3 regions of the Janthinobacterium kochi genome follow, and region 2 is predicted to be linked to each of the others. Evidence: predicted binding sites of a transcription regulator. Region 2 holds the regulator's gene; each other region holds the start of a gene.
The links. Region 2 encodes HrcA, which represses chaperone genes, less so after heat shock. Its sites were predicted from a motif close to TTAGCACTCNNNNNNNNNGAGTGCTAA; they were not measured.

Region 1 (6,157 bases), on a different contig from region 2:
GGCAGAGGTGGCGGGCATGTGGGCGAGTATCGCGCTTCGATGCCAGAAAGTAAACCTTGCCGTCCACCGCCGCCATCCTTAAGATCTGCCGCATGAGACCTGTACCGAACCCTTCCCCTGATATGTCCGCTGGCGCGGCTCTGACCCCGGCGCGCGAACGCGCGATGCTGTGGCTGCTTGCGCTGACGCAATTTACCGTCATCATGGATTTTATGGTGATGATGCCGCTGGCGCCCCAGCTGATGCAGGCATTCGGTATTGGCCCGGCCGCCGTTTCCGGCGCCGTCTCGGCGTATGCCTGGTGCGCGGGCGTGTCCGGCTTGCTGGCGGCCACGTATATCGACTGCTTCGACCGCAAGAAGCTGCTCTTGACCATGTTTTTCCTGTTTACCGTCTCGAATCTGGCTTGCGCGCTGGCGCCGAATTTTCATGTGCTGCTGTGGTCGCGCGCCTTTGCGGGGCTGACGGGCGGCGTGCTGGGTGCCATCGTCATGGCCATCATCGGCGACGTGATTCCCGCCGAGCGGCGCGGCGCGGCCACCGGCGTCGTCATGACCTCGTTTGCCATGGCGGCCGTGGGTGGCGTGCCCATCGGCGTGGTGCTGGCCGCGCACTTTGGCTGGGCCTCGCCGTTTTTCCTGCTGGTCGTGCTGTCGCTGCTGGTCTGGCTGGGTGCGGCGCGCGTGCTGCCCTCGCTGAAGGCGCACTTGGGCGCGGCCCCCACGCCGCTGCGCCAGGTGCTGCCGAAGCTGCTGGCGCTGTTCCGGGAGCGGCGCCACCTGGAAGCGTTTGCCTTGTCTATTGTCAATATGACGGCGGGCATGCTGGTGATTCCCTTCATTTCGCCCGTGCTGGTGGGCAATATGGGGCTGGCGCCGGCCGACGTCACCTGGGTGTATCTGGCGGGCGGCTGCGCCACGATCTTCACGGCGCGCCTGATCGGCCGCTGGGCGGACCGGTCCGGCAAGCAGCAGGTGTATCGCTGGGTAGCCCTGTTGTCGATCGCGCCGCTGCTGTTCATGACGCACTTGCCCCAGCTACCGTTGCTGGGGCTGATGCTGGCGTTTCCCTTTTTTATGGCCCTCGTCTCGGGGCGCACGATACCGCTGCAGGCGCTCTTGACGACGATACCGGAACCGCACAAGCGCGGTGCGTTTCTGAGTGCCAATTCGGCCCTGCAAAGCCTGGGCAGCGGCCTGGGCGCCTGGCTGGGCGGCTTGAACCTGCAGACAGACGCGGCCGGGCATATCAGCGGCTATGGCTGGAATGGCTGGCTGGCGGCGGGCTTGTCTCTGTGGACGGTGTGGTGGGTGGCGCGTGTGCGCGGCGCGGCGCCGCAAGGGGCGCCGGCGTAGGGGCAATTACTGGGTGGCGATGCGCTGCATGGGCGCGTTGTCCTTGCGCCATTGTTCCAGACTCAGCAGGTCGCCTGTGACGATGTCGTCGACGAGGATGCGCTTGCCATCGGGCGACACGACAAAGCTTTCCCAGCGGTGGGCCGCGTCCGGCGTGTTTTCGAAAAAGCTCAGCTGATAGCAGGCGACGCCATCGACCAGGCGCGTTTCCGGCGACGTTTCCATCACGGCGCCGTGCGCGCGGCCGCCGGTAGCCTTTTCGATATGCGCCGACCATGCCTTGATTTCCGGCAAAGCCATCAGCGCATCGACGGCGCGCGCGTTCTGCTCTTGCGCCGGGCTGCTCGCGGCGGGGGTATTGCCAGCGTGCGGCGCGGACTGCTGGTGCAGGTAAAAAGCGACTAGCCCGGCGGCCAGCAAGCCGGCCAGGATGCCGGCGATGATGGTGGTTTTGGATGAAGAGGCGCGTGGCGACATGATGGTGGCATGAGAAAGAAGGACGATGGCGGCCATGCTAAAGCAAAATGCGCAGGCCGGCAATCGCCGGGCTTGCCAAACGGGTTTGTCCAATCAATAGGCGAAAAAAAGAGCTACCTTCCGTAGAAGATAGCTCTCGTGGCTGCCGGGCAGGGCAGGCAGCTTTTGCTCTGCCTGTCCTGACCCTGCATAGGCATCCCGCGCGCCGTCGGCGCGGGGATGCCGGGGTTACATCATGCCGTCCATGCCGCCCATGCCGCCCATGCCACCCATGCCGCCGCCCATGCCGCCGCCTGCTTTGTCGTCAGCGATTTCGCAGACCATGCAGTCGGTTGTCAGCATCAGCGAAGCGATCGAAGCGGCGTTTTGCAGCGCCGAACGGGTCACTTTGGCTGGGTCCAGAACGCCCATTTCCACCATGTCGCCATACGTGCCGTTGGCAGCGTTGTAGCCGTAGTTGCCCGTGCCAGCCAGTACGGCTGCCACGACGACCGAAGCTTCTTCGCCAGCGTTTTGCACGATCATGCGCAGTGGCTCTTCCATTGCGCGCAGAACGATCTTGATACCGGCATCTTGATCAGGATTGTCGCCCTTGACCGTGATGTTGGCGCGTGCACGCAGCAGGGCTACGCCACCGCCAGGAACGATGCCTTCTTCCACGGCAGCGCGGGTAGCGTGCAGTGCATCTTCAACGCGGGCTTTTTTCTCTTTCATTTCGACTTCGGTGGCTGCGCCAACCTTGATCACGGCAACGCCGCCAGCCAGTTTGGCTACGCGCTCTTGCAGTTTTTCACGGTCGTAGTCGGAGGTCGCTTCTTCGATCTGTACACGCACTTGTTTCACGCGTGCTTCGATCGAGGCAGCTTCGCCGGCGCCATCGATGACGATGGTGTTTTCCTTGCCCACTTCGATGCGTTTCGCTTGGCCCAGTTCGGCCAGGGTCACTTTTTCCAGGGTCAGGCCGACTTCTTCAGCGATCACTTGGCCGCCGGTCAGGACAGCGATGTCTTCCAGCATGGCTTTGCGGCGGTCGCCGAAGCCAGGTGCTTTCACTGCGCAAGTTTTCAGGATGCCGCGGATGTTGTTCACAACCAGGGTCGCCAGAGCTTCGCCTTCGATGTCTTCTGCGATGATCAGCAGTGGACGGCCAGCTTTTGCGACTTGTTCCAGTACCGGCAGCAGGTCACGGATATTCGAGATTTTCTTGTCGCACAGCAGGACGAATGGGCTGTCCAGGACGGCAACTTGTTTCTCTGGGTTGTTGATGAAGTATGGCGACAGGTAGCCGCGGTCGAACTGCATGCCTTCAACGATGTCCAGCTCGTCGTTCAGCGACTTGCCGTCTTCCACGGTGATGACGCCTTCTTTGCCGACTTTTTCCATCGCTTCAGCGATACGCTCGCCGATCGAGTAGTCCGAGTTCGCCGAGATCGCGCCAACTTGGGCGATTTCTTTGGTCGTGGTGCAAGGACGGGCGATTTTCGCCAGTTCTTCGACGGTCGCAGCAACTGCTTTGTCGATACCGCGCTTCAGGTCCATCGGGTTCATGCCGGCGGCAACGAACTTCATGCCTTCGCGCACGATGGCTTGTGCCAGCACGGTGGCGGTGGTGGTGCCGTCGCCGGCGTTGTCGCTGGTGCGGGAAGCAACTTCCTTGACCATTTGCGCGCCCATGTTCATGAGCTTGTCTTTGAGTTCAACTTCTTTCGCTACCGACACACCATCCTTGGTGACGGTAGGGGCGCCGAACGAGCGCTCCAGTACGACGTTGCGGCCTTTCGGGCCCAGCGTTACTTTGACTGCGTTGGCGAGGATATTGACGCCTTCGACCATCTTGGCGCGCGCTGCGTCGCCGAATACTACTTCTTTAGCTGCCATGTTCAATTCTCCTGAGTTTCGGGATGTATCTGTCTACAACGTGGAAACAATTACTTGACGACGATCGCCATGATGTCTTCTTCGCGCATGACCAGCAGCTCATCGCCGTCAACTTTGACGGTTTGGCCGGCGTACTTGCCGAACAGGACGCGGTCGCCCACTTTGACATCCAGAGGACGGACTTTGCCGTCGTCGAGAATCTTGCCATTGCCTACGGCAAGGACTTCGCCTTGATCCGGTTTTTCAGCAGCTGCATCAGGAATGATGAGGCCGGACGCAGTTTTGGTTTCCTGGTCGAGGCGTTTGACGATGACGCGATCGTTCAATGGGCGCAGATTCATACAAAACTCCTTAAAGTTCAATGGATAAGTGTTGCTAAATGAATACATGTCCGGCACAGCGCCAGACGTGCTTTCAGTGACCGCCGTTGAAAGCAGCCCGCAACGGTCAAGCAAACCCCATGGCATCCTGTCCTTGCCTGTCTCCGGCAGTGGTGCATCGCGGCGTCGCCCGCCGCGTAGCGTTCCCTGCAGTGGTCTGGCAAGCACCATCAGTCCTGAGGATTGCTACGAAAGAGTTTGTTAGCACTCTCTACTAACGAGTGCTAATTATAGGGACGGTATGGGTCAACTTCAAGGGCTTATTCAAGAGGAACATATACATACATGATAAGCAGAGCCTGCATCTACACAGGGTTTGCGCTGGCGCAAGCCAACTTCCCGGGCGTCAGCAACAGCAGCGACTCTAGCATGCCGCCTGGATGGGGGGCGTTCCTGTACGCGCAGGAAACAGAGTTTCACTATGGAATTTGATAAGATGATTGCAATTGCATATCAATATCGCCACTTGCTCCAGAAAGAACACCATGCCATTTCCTGTTTCCCATCCCGTCCTGCGCTTGCTGGGCGCCACCCTCATCGGCCTCGCCTGCCTGGGCAATGCCGCCGCGCAAGCGCCCACCATCGTCGACGAGATCACCGTGGCGACCTTGAGCCCGCTGGAAAAGGAGATGTTGCTCAACGACCTGTTCAACGACCTCAACAAGGACGATGACGACCAGGAGGCGCACGTGTGGGACAACGGCGGCGACAGCGGCGTGCTGGTGAAAGTCAGGTATAACTTCAGCAACTCCGGCATGACAGAGCACAGCCTGAAGGCGCACGTCTGCCGCGACCTGAGATTCGTCGTCACGGCCGGTGACAAGTCGCAGGACCTGAGCCGGCGCACCTGTACGCAGAACAGCGGCAAGTGGGACGTGCAGGGCAAGGAACCGGCGCCCGTCGTGTATCCGCCTTTCCTGTCCGACGTGACCATCGCCAGGCTGAATGCCAAGGAACAGAAAGCACTGCTGACGGCTGCCGTGCGCACCTTGAAAGATGAAGAGGATGGCAAGAGCCGTGAATGGAGCAACAAGGGCTTGGGCAATGCGGCGCCGCTGGCAGTGCGCCTGACGCCCTCGCGGACGGACGCCAAACCTGGCAGCTACCGCCGTACTTGCCGCGACTTGACGATGGTGCTTGACGGCAAGGGCGGACAACAGACGTTGGTGCGCCGCTCCTGCGAAAACCGCTATGGCGGACTCGATATCGAAGCCGATTACGTCGACGAGTAAAACGCTGCCATCGCGGCGCTGGCAGATGCGCGCACTTGGCGAAAAGCGCCGGAAAAAGCCTGTATTGTCCGCCAACTGCCCTGCATTGATGTAAATATGTGTGACAGCGGCGTGATTCGATTGACGCCCATGGAGCGTCCGCCCTATAGTGGCGGGATGATTTCCGAATTCAACGAATTATCCGACAAAATAGGCCTGCTGGCCGAAATGACCCATGCGCTGCGCCGTGAAAACGCGCAACTGCGCAAGGACAATGCCGCGCTGGCCGCCGAGAACGCCCTGTATGTGCAACGCATGCGCGAGGCGCAGGAGCGGGTGGAAGCGTTGCTGGAAAAAATTCCCGAACTGGTGCAAGCCGGCCTGGAGCAAGCCGCTTCGGAAGCGGGCGCCTATATTGCCGAGAACGAGAAGGAAGCGTAATGCCGCGTGTCGATGTCAATATCATGGGCCAGTCCTACAGCATGGTGTGCCGCGACGGCGAAGAGCGCGCGCTGCGCGAAGCGGCGATCTATCTCGATAGCAAAATGAAAGCCATCCGCGACGCGGGCAAGGTCAAGGGCAACGACCGCATCGCCGTGCTGGCCGCCCTGGGCGTGGCCGCAGAATTCCTCTCCGTGAAGTCGCCGCAAGGTCCGCTGTCGGAACTGACGATACTGGAAGTGAAGCAGAAAATCTCGGCCATGCATACCGTCCTGGATAGCGCATTGACGCCCCAGGAAAACCTTTTTTAAACACCGAACCAAACCTGCTGCGCGTCGCGACTTGCGGCCTGCGATGCTCTCTGCCTCGGCGGCCCCGTGCTCGCACAGTTGCGCTTCTCGACCACAATTCACTT
Region 2 (6,157 bases):
TGACGGGTGCGCCGATGAACGCGGCCGACGCCCTGTTTGCGGGCCTCGGCGACTATTTCCTGCGCCAGGAAGAGCGCGCCATGGTGCTCGACGCTCTGGCGCTGGCGCAATGGCAAGCCAGCCCGCAGGAAAACAGCGAGCAGCTGGATCGCTTGCTGCGCGGCTTTTCGGCCCCGGCATCCATGCTGCCCGTCTCCGAAGTGCGCGCCAACTTCGACGCCATCGCCGCGCTGACGCAAGCGCCCACCTTGCCCGAAGTGGTGGCGGCCATCGCCGCCTATGACGGGGACTCGGCCTGGCTGCAGAAGGCGGCGCACTCTCTGGACAAGGGCGCGCCCAGCTCGGCCGCTTTGGTCTGGGCCATGCGCGAACGCACGCGGCATCTGAGCCTGGCGCAAGTGTTCCAGCTGGAACTGATCGTTGCTGTGCAATGTTGCGCCCATGCGGACTTCAGCGAAGGCGTACGCGCCTTGCTGATCGACAAGGACAACGCGCCGCAATGGCAGCCGGCCAGCCTGGCCGACGTCAGCGCAACGTATCTCAATGAATATTTCACGGCGCCATGGGATAGCCATCCTTTGTGCGACCTGCATTAAAAGAACAACAGGAGACTCTAAAAATGCAACATATCGCTTTCATCGGCCTTGGCAACATGGGTGCCCCGATGGCCCGCAACCTGGTGGCCGCCGGCTTCCACGTCTCCGTCTTCGACTTGGCGCCGGCGGCCGTGGCGTCCCTGGTCGAGGCGGGCGCTACGGCGGCCGCATCCGCCAGCGCGGCCGTGCAGACGGCTGATGCCGTCATTACCATGCTGCCAGCCAACAAGCATGTGCAGGAACTGTACCTGGCGGCCGGCGGGGTGCTCGATTCGGCCAAGCCGGGCGCCCTGTTCATCGATTGCAGCACCATCGCCGCCGACGTGGCGCGCCAAGTGGCGCAGGCGGCCAGCGAACGGGGCTTTGCCATGATCGATGCGCCCGTCTCGGGCGGCACGGCGGGCGCGGCGGCCGGCACCCTGACGTTCATCGTCGGCGGTAGTGTAGCGGCCTTGCAGCAGGCGCGTCCATTGCTGGAAAAGATGGGCAAGAACATCTTTCATGCGGGCGAGGCGGGTGCGGGCCAGGTGGCGAAGATTTGCAACAACATGCTGCTGGGTATCTTGATGGCCGGTACGGCCGAGGCGCTGAACCTGGGCGTGGCGCATGGCCTGGACCCGAAAGTGTTGTCCGACATCATGGCCAAGAGTTCGGGCCGCAACTGGACCCTGGAAGTGTACAACCCGTGGCCCGGCGTCATGGAGGGCACGCCCGCGTCGCGCAATTACACTGGCGGCTTCGGCACGGCGCTGATGCTGAAAGACCTGGGTCTGGCGCAGCAGTCGGCCCTGTCGGCAAACGCGCCCACGCCCTTGGGCGGCCTGGTGCGCCAACTGTACCAGATGCATGCGCAAGCCGGTTATGCGCAGCTGGATTTCTCCAGCATCGTGCACATGCTGCAGCCAGGGTTGAACAAGCCCGTTTGAGAAATTTTGGGCAAAAAAAAGCCCGCTGGTAAAAGCGGGCTAAATCCAATTCTTGGAAGAGTTGGAGGAGACAGATGCATTATGTTGCATCGCCACATATAACTCCAATTTATCTTTGGAATATCAACTATATATTTCAGTGATATCTCTTCCCGGTAGCCGCGCAGCGGCTACCGTTCCCGCAACTCAGACCGGATTACAGGCGATCTTCACCGTCGTCACATTCGCTTCGCCCATGGTGCCGACGCCTGTGCCCGGCTGTACCTCGCACTTCAGACCCTTAGGCTGGGCGGTGACGGTGACGTTGTAGGTGGTGCCATCGGCAACAGGGCTAGCCATGGTAAAGGTCGTGGCATCCTTGGCCACTGTGGTGGTTGCATTGCCGTTAATCAGCTCCAAGCCTTCGACCGTCAGGCCGGAAATCGTGCCGCCCACGCTATACGCGTTTTGTGAACAAGAAACAGCGGCGCTGATGTTGATGTAATGGCCAGCCGAACCGGAGCCACCACTGATGCCGCAAGTCATATGGGCCGGTTGTTGCTTGACGGTGATGTTGTAGTCGGTGCCATAGTCGATGCGCTTTTTAAAGGTAAACCTGGTCTGGCCGGCTTCAACCGGGAGGTCCTCCCCGCCGTTGGCCAGGATCAGGCCGTTGGTGTTCAAGTTGCCGATGGAACCACTGACATCATACGAGGCCTTGCCGCCGCAAGCGGCCAGTCCGAGGGTCAGCAGCAGCGCGGCGAGTGGGCGCAAGCAAGATAACTTCATGTATTTCTCCAAAAATTAGGTGACGGATCGCAAGGATTACTGCGGCGTGCAGTCGAGTGTGGCCGCGGTCGTGTCGGCAGAGCCCATCTTGCCGGCCGTATCGCTGCCGTTGATGGAGCCCTGGAAGCGGCACGTCAGGCCCGTTGGCTGAGTCAGTACGGTAATGCCGTATTTGGCGCCGTCATCAACGTCTTTGAATTCGTAGGCGGTGGTGCCAGCCCGTGGGCTGGTGCCGGTGGGACCCATCACCAGGCGCAAGCCGCCAGCGGTCAGGCCCGTGATCGTACCGCGCAGCGCGTAGGTATTGGTCTTGCAGTTCACCACGGCCGTGGTCACGGAATAGCTCGATGCCTTGCCGCTGCCATTGGTAATGCTGCAAACGGCGCCGTTCGGCTGTTGCGCGATGGTGATATCGTAGCGGTCATCGGTCTTGACCAGCTTGGTGAAAACAACGGTGCCCTGGCCCAGGGGAACCGGCAAGCGTTCCCCGTCATTCAAGAGAATCAGGCCATCCTTGGCGAGGCCGCCGACGTTGACTTGCAGATACAGGTTGCCGCCGCTGCCGCCGCAAGCTGCCAGTGTGACGGCGCAAGCCGCCGCCAGCATCGAGCGCAGGTACAAATTTTTCATACATTCTCCAAAACGAATTAGGTTGGGTAGCGCAACGCGGACGCTGGCGCCGCATTGGAATGGCGCCTATTTTAGTCTATCTGGCAAGCTGAATGATCTTGCCTTGTATCACCCTGTAACAATTTTTCGCCGGGAAGCGCTGGCCCGGCCCCATTTCACGGGGCACCGCCATGCCGGCGGCGGCGATCAGTGCGACAATAGATGCAGGCTGCGCACTGTGGCGCGGCATCCATCGTGAATCCCATGTCTCTTGCCCCTGTCAAACCCGCCGTGCCGCCCAAGGCCATCCTGTTCGATCTCGACGATACCTTGTGGCCCATCGCGCCCGTGATTGCCGCCGCCGAAACCCTGCTGCACGACTGGCTGGCTACGCATGCGCCCAGGGTGGCGCAGCAGTTTTCCATCGAGGTGCTGCGCCAGCACCGTCTGGCCATGCTCGAGGAACAACCGCATTTCCATGGCAACCTGATCGAGTTGCGCCGCGCCGGCCTGCTGGCGGCCTTTGAGACCGCTGGCGAGGATGCCTCCCTGGTCGAGCAGGCCATCGTGCACTTCCTGGCCGCGCGCAACCGCGTCCAGCCGTATGACGACGTCTTGCCTGGCCTGGCCTGGATGGGACAGCGCATGCTGGTCGGCTCCATCTCGAATGGCAATGCGGACCTTGAAATTATCGGCCTGGCGCAGCATTTCAAGGTATCGATTGCCGCCAGCGAGTTTGGCGTGGCCAAGCCCGATGCCAGCATCTTCCTGGCCGCTTGCGCCGCGCTGGAGGTGGCCCCGCATGAAGCCGTGTATGTGGGGGACGACCTGCATTTCGACGTGACGGGAGCGCAAGGGGCGGGCATGCGTGCCGTCTGGATGAACCGCAAGGGCAGCGACGCCCACCTGGCCGCCGGCGTGCAGCCCGACGCCATCTGCGCCAACTTTGACGAGTTGCTGCTGTGGCTGCAGGGGCAACTGGAAGATTGATCACCGCCGGACGGGCGAACGTGCATAATAGGTGCTGTTGATGCACGTTCGGCCGCTTTCGTTGCCGCTTGCCTAAAGAATACTTGCTTAAAGAATATTTGCTTACCTAAGACACCATGCAACTCGATACACGTGCCCAAACACTGCTGAAAGCCCTGGTCGAGCGATATATCGCCGACGGCCTGCCGGTCGGTTCGCGCGCCTTGTCGAAAATCTCCGGCCTTGACCTGTCTCCGGCCACGATCCGCAACATCATGGCCGATCTGGAAGAACTCGGCTATGTGTCCAGTCCGCATACCTCGGCCGGTCGCATACCCACGCCGCGCGGCTACCGTATCTTTGTCGACACCTTGCTGACCGTCCGGCATCTGGATGAGCATCTGGTGGAGTCGCGCATGCGCCTGCAGACGCCGCAGCCGCAGAAAACCATCGCCAACGCGGCGCAGATGCTCTCGTCGCTGTCGCAGTTTGCCGGCGTCGTGCTCAGTCCGCGCCGCGAATCCGTGTTCCAGCAAATTGAATTCCTGCGCCTGTCCGAAAAGCGCATCTTGCTCGTCATCGTTGCCCCGGGCGGCGACGTGCAGAACCGCCTGCTGCTGACGGAGGCTGACTACACGCCGGCGCAACTGGTGCAATCGGCCAATTACATCAACCAGAATTATGGCGGCTTGTCGTTCGATGCCGTGCGCGTGCGCCTGCAGGGTGAATTGCGCCAGTTGCGCGACGACATGGGCAGCCTGATGCAGGCGGCGGTGGAAGCGGGCAGCGAAGCGATGGCCGACCATAGCGATGACATGGTGATTTCCGGCGAGCGCAACTTGCTCAGCGTGAGCGATCTGTCATCGAACATGCATTCGCTGCGCCAGATGTTCGACATGTTCGAGCAAAAAACGGGCTTGATGCAGCTGCTCGACGTGTCGAGCAAGGCAACGGGCGTGCAGATCTTCATCGGCGGCGAATCGAACCTGGTGCCGATGGATGAGATGAGCGTGGTGACGGCGCCGTATGAAGTCAACGGCAAGATCGTGGGAACGTTGGGGGTGATCGGACCGACGCGCATGGCGTACGAGCGCGTCATTCCGATCGTCGATATCACGGCTAAATTACTGTCGAGCGCACTCAGCCATCATTGATGCTGCTCACTGCTGCGCCAGCCGCCCCGTGGGAGCGGCCGGCAAGCGTCAGGCGGTTTTGTGCGGGCAGGCTGTCTTGATGCAGTTGCCGTAGATGGCCAAGGCGTGTTCGGCAATTTTGAAGCCGCGCTCTTCAGCCACTTTTTGCTGGCGGATTTCGATCTCTTCGTCGAAGAATTCTTCGACCCGGCCACAGTCGAGGCACACCAGGTGATCGTGGTGGGAACCTTCGTTGAGCTCGAAAATTGCCTTGCCGGTTTCAAAATGGTTGCGGTTGAGCAAGCCTGCTTGTTCAAATTGCGTCAGGACACGGTAGACGGTTGCCAAACCGACATCCATATTGTCGGCCAACAGAATTTTATAGACGTCTTCTGCTGTCAGGTGACGTACCGGGCTACTCTGGAAGATATCGAGTATCTTCAGGCGTGGCAGGGTCGCTTTCAGGCCGCTTGCCTTGAGATCACTAGGATTGTTACTCATGTTTGTTGCTCGTATGTGGGTCAGGTGCTTTATCATATAGCGTTTTGTCGGGGAGTGCCAAAATATGCATTTTTTGGCAGGCCGGTCACTCCTGGCGTTTTGTTCATCCAATTGAGGTCATTTATGCGCGTAACACCGGCTGTATTGCCATCTCTCTGGCACCGTATTTCATTTCGAGCACCAGTCGTGGCAGGCATGGTCTGTGTCGCGCTGGCCATGTCCGGCTGCGCCAGCCGCGGCATCCTTGGCGAAAAGCCGGCAGCCAGCCAAAAAGAAGGCAAGGAAGTGGTCCCCGAACAGGGCGCACAAACGAACACCATTACGCCGCTGCAAAAATTCATGTGGTTTTTCTCGCCGTATCGTCCTGACATTCAACAAGGCAACTTTGTCTCCGAAGAGATGCTGGCCCAGTTGAAAGTAGGCATGACGCGCGACCAGGTGCGTTTCGTCCTTGGCACCTCCCTGCTGACCGATATCTTCCATGCCGACCGCTGGGATTATCCATTCCGCCTGGCACGGGGCAGTGGCGAAACCACCAGCAGCCGTGTGGTTGTGTACTTTGGCAAGGATGGCAAAGTTGAACGTTTCGAAGGCGGCAACTTGCCGACGGAGAAAGAATACATCAACCGTATCGCCGGTCCGTCGCCGTTCGCCA
Region 3 (6,157 bases), on a different contig from region 2:
TTCGCTCCAGTCCAGGCAGGCACAGGCGAAGCGGCGGCGCTGCTTGTGCAATTGCGGCACGTCAATGCCCAGGGCCGCCATGCCGGCCGCACCCGCTTCCGACAGGCGATATTCTCCGCCATCGTCCAGCAGCCAGCCTTGCGCGTGCAACTGGTCGTGCAGGGTGACGGCGACGGTGCCGGCCATGTGGTCGTAGCAGGTACGCGCATGGCGCAAGCGGTCCGGCGTGGTGGGCGTAAAGGGCGTTGCCGGCACGCCCGCCACCACCAGCAGCGCTTCCAGCGCCCGTGCCACTTCGGCATTGGCCAGGCGGTAATAGCGGTGCTTGCCCTGCGCCACCATCGACAGCAGGCCATCCACGCGCAGGCGCGCCAGATGGGCGCTGGCAGTCGAAGCGCCTGCCTCGGCCAGCGTCGCCAATTCCGTGGCCGTGCGCGCATGGCCATCGAGCAGGCTGCACAGCATGCGCGCGCGCGCCGGTTCGGCGATGGCACCGGCCAGCTGCGCCAGGCGTACATCGGCCGTGTGGGGAAGGGGGCTGTCATCCATGATTCGTTCGTGGGCGAAGTGTTGTAGTGGAAGGGGCAGCATACTCGTGTCCCCACTTCACTGCAATGGAATGCGCATGCCGCTCGATTATCCCACCGACCCTTTTTCTGCCGTCACCCACGCGGCGCCATATGACTACTATCGCCGCCTGGCGGATGGCCCGCCGCTGCGTTTCGATGCGTCACTCGATTGCTGGCTGGCGACGGGCGCAGCCGGCGTGCATGCTGTGCTGGCGCATCCCGCTTGCCATGTGCGCCCATTGGGACTGGCCGTGCCGCACAATCTGGCGGGCACGCCGTGCGGCGCGATCTTTGCGGAACTGGTGCGCATGAATGAGGGCGAGCGGCATGCCGTGCCAAAACAGGTGTTGGCGCACGCGCTGGGCCAGGTGGATCTGGCGCGCCTGCATGCGCGCACCCTGCATCTGGCGCAAGAGCCGCTGCCCGGCAGCGCTGCCGGGCTGAATGATGCGCTGTTCGAACTGCCCCTGTTCGCCATGGCAGACTTGCTGGGTTTTGCGCCAGCGCAATGGCCGGCGCTGGCCGCCTGGACGCGCGATTTCGTCGCCTGCCTGTCGCCGCTGAGCAATGGCGCGCAGCTGGCCGGCGCTCAGGCGGCAACCGAGGCGCTGTTGCAGCGCTTCACGGTGTTATTGCAGGACGAGGAGGCGCTGCCCGGCAGTCTGTTGCACGACGTCGTGGCCGGGGCACGGCAGGCAGGCTGGCATGCATCGGGTGGCGTGCTGGCCAATCTGGTGGGTTTGCTGTCGCAGACGTGCGACGCGACGGCCGGCTTGCTGGGCAATGCTGTCGTGGCCTTGCGCGTGCAGCCGGAGTTGTCCACGCAACTGAGTGCCGCGCCTGAGCTGTGGCCGGCCATGCTGCGCGAGGTCGGCCGGCATGATCCCTCCATCCACAACACGCGCCGCTACACGGCGCAAGACGTGGAGTTCAATGGCGTGCTCGTGCCACAGGGACAGATGATCGTGGTGGTGCTGGCCAGCGCCGTCCATGCGGAGTTAGGCTTTGGCCATGGCCGCCACGTCTGTCCGGGCCAGTCCATCGCGCACGCCATCGCCACGGCTTGCCTGCAGGCGTGGGCAGGTGCATTGGAACGCTTGCCGCTGGCGTGGACTTACCTGCCATCGCTGAACGCCCGCATCCCTGTCTTTAGCCCAGGAGAAATGAAATGATCGCCGTGATCTTTGAAGTCTGGCCCAGCGCCGAAGGGCGCCAGCAGTACCTGGACCTGGCGGCGGCGCTGCGGCCTTTGCTCGATGATATCGATGGTTTCATTTCCATCGAACGCTTCAGCAGCCTGAGCGAGCCGGGTAAATTGCTGTCGCTCTCGTTTTTTCGCGACGAGGCGGCGCTGGCACAGTGGCGGCAGCTGGAAGCGCACCGCGCGGCGCAATCGGCCGGTCGGCACGGCGTGTTTGACGATTACCGGCTGCGTATCGCCGGCGTGGTGCGCGATTACGGCATGCTGGACCGGCAACAGGTGCCGGCCGACAGCCGCCAACGTCACGCAGTTAGCGGGACAGTGCGCCCTGCGTGATTTTCACCTTGACCCGATACGCGGGCGCGGCCGCGTTGAGGGCGGGCGGCGTGGCCGGGTCGACGTCGAGCAGGGTGAACGTCAGGTGGTTGACGGTGACGGAACTGGCGGCACCGGGCATGGAATCGGACAAGACGATGTCGGTGGCGCCCGCGCTGTTGAGCAAACTGAAACTGTAGCTGACATAGCCTTTCCACACGCACACGGCGCCCTGGCGGCAGCGGCTGTCGTTGACACGCTCCAGTTTCAGGGTATCGGTGGCCGTGATGGCGACCTGTTCGCCCGGCGAGAGCACGTGGGTGACGCTGCGCGGCGTGTTTTCCGCGTCGCCGGCGCTGCCGGCCGCGCCGCAGCCAGCCAGCACGGCCAGGCAGGCGATGAGCAGGGGCAGCAGCAAGGTACGATAAGAGCGGTTCAGAGTAGACATGTTTTTCCTTTCAGGTAGAACGTCCCGGGCATGCTTGCTTACACGTGGGATAAAATGATGGTAACAAAATGATATTTTTTCGGCGCACTATTGGCGCGCTGCCGATGAATTGATGCGCCGGCCACGCGGCGCGCCGATTACTGCGTAAAATGACTGCTTTGAAAATCAGGAAACAACCATGAAAAAAACTGCCCTGGCGAAAAGCGATGCCAAGAAACTGATGGGAAAGATGAATGTTCCCGGCGCCGGCGCATTCGGTAAGGAAGCGGTGGTCGTCGACCGCCGCGAGCAGCGCAAGCGCGATCAGGCCCTGGGCCTGGTGCCCTTCGCCGTCAAGCTGAACAGCGATCTGGTCTTGCAATTACAGACCCTGGCCAAGGAGCGCGACGCGGATCTGAATGAATTGGTCGCCGAGCTGATCACCAAGGGCTTGGCTGCAGCGTAAGGGCTGACAATGTTTATCTGTTGATAAACATCAAACGGTAAAACGAAAAGGCGCCTTGCGGCGCCTTTTGCATTGCGGCCTTGCTTGTGCTTACACCCAGGCGGCCAGTGCGCCCTTCATTTTTTTCAGCGCCGCCACTTCGATCTGGCGGATGCGTTCGGCCGATACGCCGAACTCTTCTGCCAGCGCGTGCAGGGTGGCGCCGGAACCGTCATCGTTGGCCAGCCAGCGCGCTTCGATGATGCGGCGCGAACGGGCGTCGAGCTTGCCCAGGGCCGTTTCCAGGCCTTCCGATTGCAGACGCGTGACCTGTTCCGCTTCCAGCACCTTGGTCGGCTCGCTTTGCTCCGACGACAGGTAGGCGATCGGCGAAAACTTGTCGTCTTCATCGTCGGTCGGCGATTCCAGGGCGATGTCGCGGCCGCTCAAGCGCGTTTCCATCTCGATCACTTCTTCGCGTTTCACGTCGAGCAGCTTGGCCAGCGCATCGATCTGCTTGGGCGTCATCGCATCCAGGCCCGTCTTGTGGCTGCGCAGGTTGAAGAACAGCTTGCGCTGTGCCTTCGTCGTTGCGACCTTGACCAGGCGCCAGTTTTTCAGGATGTACTCATGCATCTCGGCTTTCACCCAGTGCATGGCGTACGACACCAGGCGCACGCCCTGGTCCGGATCGAAACGTTTCACGGCTTTCATCAAGCCGATATTGCCTTCCTGAATCAGGTCGGCATGCGGCAGGCCATAGCCCAGGTAGCCGCGGGCAATCGAGACCACCAGGCGCAGGTGAGACAGCACCAGTTCTTGCGCGGCGGCCAGGTCATTTTTTTCACGCAGGCGTGTCGCCAGCGAAATTTCTTCGTCGTGGGTCAACATGGGCAGGCGGTTCACGGCCGAGATATAGGCGTCGATATTGCCCAGATTGCCAGTGAACCCGAGGCCCAGCGCATTATTTTTGGTCGGAACCAATGCGGACGTTGCGGACATCATAGTCATGTTTTCTCCCTCGTAGTCTTGCTTTGTTCCAGTGGGCCATGTCACGCGACGTGGCCCGATTGTCTGTTCGGCTTTGCGTATTCGGTCTTGCACTTGCAGATCGCGTCGCCATCTATATCTGGCGCTCATGGCGGTTCTGCTGTTGGTATGTCCCTATATTAGCACTCTCTGCCCGAGAGTGCCAATCAGCACATTTAATCGTCCTGATAGCCTAAATACTATGGCGATTTAATGCTTGATAAATGTGTATGAGCGGCGATCTGAACAGCGCTACAGGCCGCTTCACGACAACATGGCTAGTCTACGGCCTCTGGCTGAAGCGAGCCTTAAGAATACTTGTTTAATATCAAGATAACAGCAGTAAAAGGATGACGCGGCGCATGGCGACGCCAGGAGCGCCGCCATGGAAAGGATGGTCAGTTCAGGCGCGCCAGGTGGCGCTGTACGCAGAGGAAGGCGCCGATCAGGCCCAGGCCGGCGCTGAGAGCCAGCAAACCGGCCATCGGCAGCGGTGCCAGCGGTACCAGCTGGAATTCGGACGCATACAGGCGGGCAAACTCGGCAATCGCTGTATTAAGTGGCTGCAAGGCCAGCGCCACGGCGCCCAGCGCCAGGGCCCCCGCGCACAGGCCCAGCAGGGCGCCCGTGTAATAGAAGGGGCGGTGGATGAAGGTGTCGGTGGCGCCGATCAGTTTAGAGATGCTGATTTCATCGCGCTGCTGCATCACTTGCAGGCGGATGGTATTGAAGACCACGGCGATGACGGCCACGCCCAGGGTAATGGCCAGCAGCAACAGTACCAGGCGCAGCACGCCCAGCAGGGCCGCCAGGCGCTTGACCCAGGCCGAATCGACTTGCGCCGATTCCACCCCTGGCAGGTGGCGCAACTGTTCCGCCACCGCATCGACATCCTGCGCTTCGCTGGCGCTGCTGAACGCATCGAGTTTCAGCACATAGCTGTCGGGCAGGGGATTGTCGCCCAGTGTGCTGAGCACGTCGGCCAGGCCGTTCTTGTTTTTCAGGGTGTCGAGCGCCTGTTCGCGCGGGATGAAGACGATCTTCGCCTTTTGCGCGCCCACGATCTTGCGCATGGCGCCCGCCAGGGCCACGGCTTGTTCGCGCGGCGTGTCGATCGTCAGGAAAACGCTGATTTCCGGGTCGACCGACATCTGTTCCGACATGGGGCGCACATTGTCGAGCATGGTCAAGCCGGCGAACGGCAGCGACAGGGCGATGGCGACGACGAGCACGTTCAATAAAAAGCCGCCCGGCGACTTGCGTAAATGAATCAGCGCCGAGCCCAGCGCGAAGCGGTGTTGACGGAACCAGCCTCTCATGCCTGTTCTCCTTGCGCATCGTCCGGGTCGGGGGAGGGCGCAAAATCTGGATCGGGCGGCGCGAAGACGGGCGCCTGCGTGGCCTTGTCGATGGCCACCAGCTGGCCGTTTTTCAGGTGGATCACGCGGGCGGCGGCGTCGAGCATCTGTTCGTCATGGCTGGAAATGAGGCAGGTCACGCCCACCGAATGAAACGCTTTCAGGGCGTCGAGCACCTTGTTGGCGCTGGCGCGGTCCAGGTTGGCCGTCGGTTCATCGGCCAGGATGATCTGCGGCCGGTTGACGATGGCGCGCGCGATCGACACGCGCTGCTGTTCCCCACCCGACAGCGACAGGGGACGCGCCATGGCGCGGTCCAGCAGCCCCACCTTGTCGAGGGCGGCGCGCGCGCGCTGTTCGGCGGCCGCTTTGTGGGCGCCGACGACGAGCAGCGGCAGCATGACGTTGGCCAGGATGGAGCGGTCGTTCAATAATTTTTGCTGCTGGAAGATCAGGCCCATGTTGCGGCGTAAAAAAGGCACGCCGGCCGGCTTGATCTTCGCCATGTCCTGGCCATTGACGATCAGCTTGCCTGAACTGGGGCGTTCCATGGCGGCGATCATTTTCAGCAGCGTGGATTTGCCGGCGCCGGACGGGCCGGCCAGAAACACCAGCTCGCCTTTGGCAATGCTCAGCGAAATGTCGCTGAGGGCCACGGCGTCGGCGGAGTATTGCTTGGAGACGTGCTGAAATTCAATCATGTATAGGCTTATCCGAGCAGCGCTTCGACAAATTCGGCAGCCACGAAAGGCTGCAAGTCTTCAATTTTCTCACCGATGCCGATGAAATACACGGGCACGGGGCGCACGCGGG

Region 1: a site for HrcA is predicted at 4,292-4,318, ahead of groES (co-chaperone GroES). Genes of this name have one in related genera too.
Region 3: a site for HrcA is predicted at 4,127-4,153, ahead of rpoH (RNA polymerase sigma factor RpoH). Genes of this name have one in related genera too.

The regions. Positions count from the first base shown of each region.
Region 1 covers NZ_JBNYXO010000002.1:63,729-69,885, reverse strand. The annotation lists gene ACQ4WL_RS04730 (GNAT family N-acetyltransferase) at 1-18, opposite strand, end outside; gene ACQ4WL_RS04725 (MFS transporter) at 93-1,355, shown strand; gene ACQ4WL_RS04720 (hypothetical protein) at 1,362-1,868, opposite strand; gene groL (chaperonin GroEL) at 2,061-3,710, opposite strand; gene groES (co-chaperone GroES) at 3,761-4,051, opposite strand; gene ACQ4WL_RS04705 (hypothetical protein) at 4,576-5,322, shown strand; gene ACQ4WL_RS04700 (DUF904 domain-containing protein) at 5,452-5,742, shown strand; gene ACQ4WL_RS04695 (cell division protein ZapA) at 5,742-6,053, shown strand.
Region 2 covers NZ_JBNYXO010000012.1:124,358-130,514, forward strand. The annotation lists gene ACQ4WL_RS22240 (enoyl-CoA hydratase/isomerase family protein) at 1-596, shown strand, start outside; gene mmsB (3-hydroxyisobutyrate dehydrogenase) at 581-1,522, shown strand; gene ACQ4WL_RS22250 (hypothetical protein) at 1,709-2,290, opposite strand; gene ACQ4WL_RS22255 (hypothetical protein) at 2,327-2,920, opposite strand; gene ACQ4WL_RS22260 (HAD family hydrolase) at 3,164-3,889, shown strand; gene hrcA (heat-inducible transcriptional repressor HrcA) at 4,006-5,022, shown strand; gene fur (ferric iron uptake transcriptional regulator) at 5,071-5,502, opposite strand; gene ACQ4WL_RS22275 (outer membrane protein assembly factor BamE) at 5,698-6,157, shown strand, end outside.
Region 3 covers NZ_JBNYXO010000007.1:73,659-79,815, reverse strand. The annotation lists gene ACQ4WL_RS16755 (ArsR/SmtB family transcription factor) at 1-549, opposite strand, end outside; gene ACQ4WL_RS16750 (cytochrome P450 family protein) at 626-1,741, shown strand; gene ACQ4WL_RS16745 (antibiotic biosynthesis monooxygenase family protein) at 1,738-2,106, shown strand; gene ACQ4WL_RS16740 (hypothetical protein) at 2,081-2,533, opposite strand; gene ACQ4WL_RS16735 (hypothetical protein) at 2,712-2,978, shown strand; gene rpoH (RNA polymerase sigma factor RpoH) at 3,069-3,962, opposite strand; gene ftsX (permease-like cell division protein FtsX) at 4,385-5,305, opposite strand; gene ACQ4WL_RS16720 (cell division ATP-binding protein FtsE) at 5,302-6,045, opposite strand; gene ftsY (signal recognition particle-docking protein FtsY) at 6,054-6,157, opposite strand, start outside.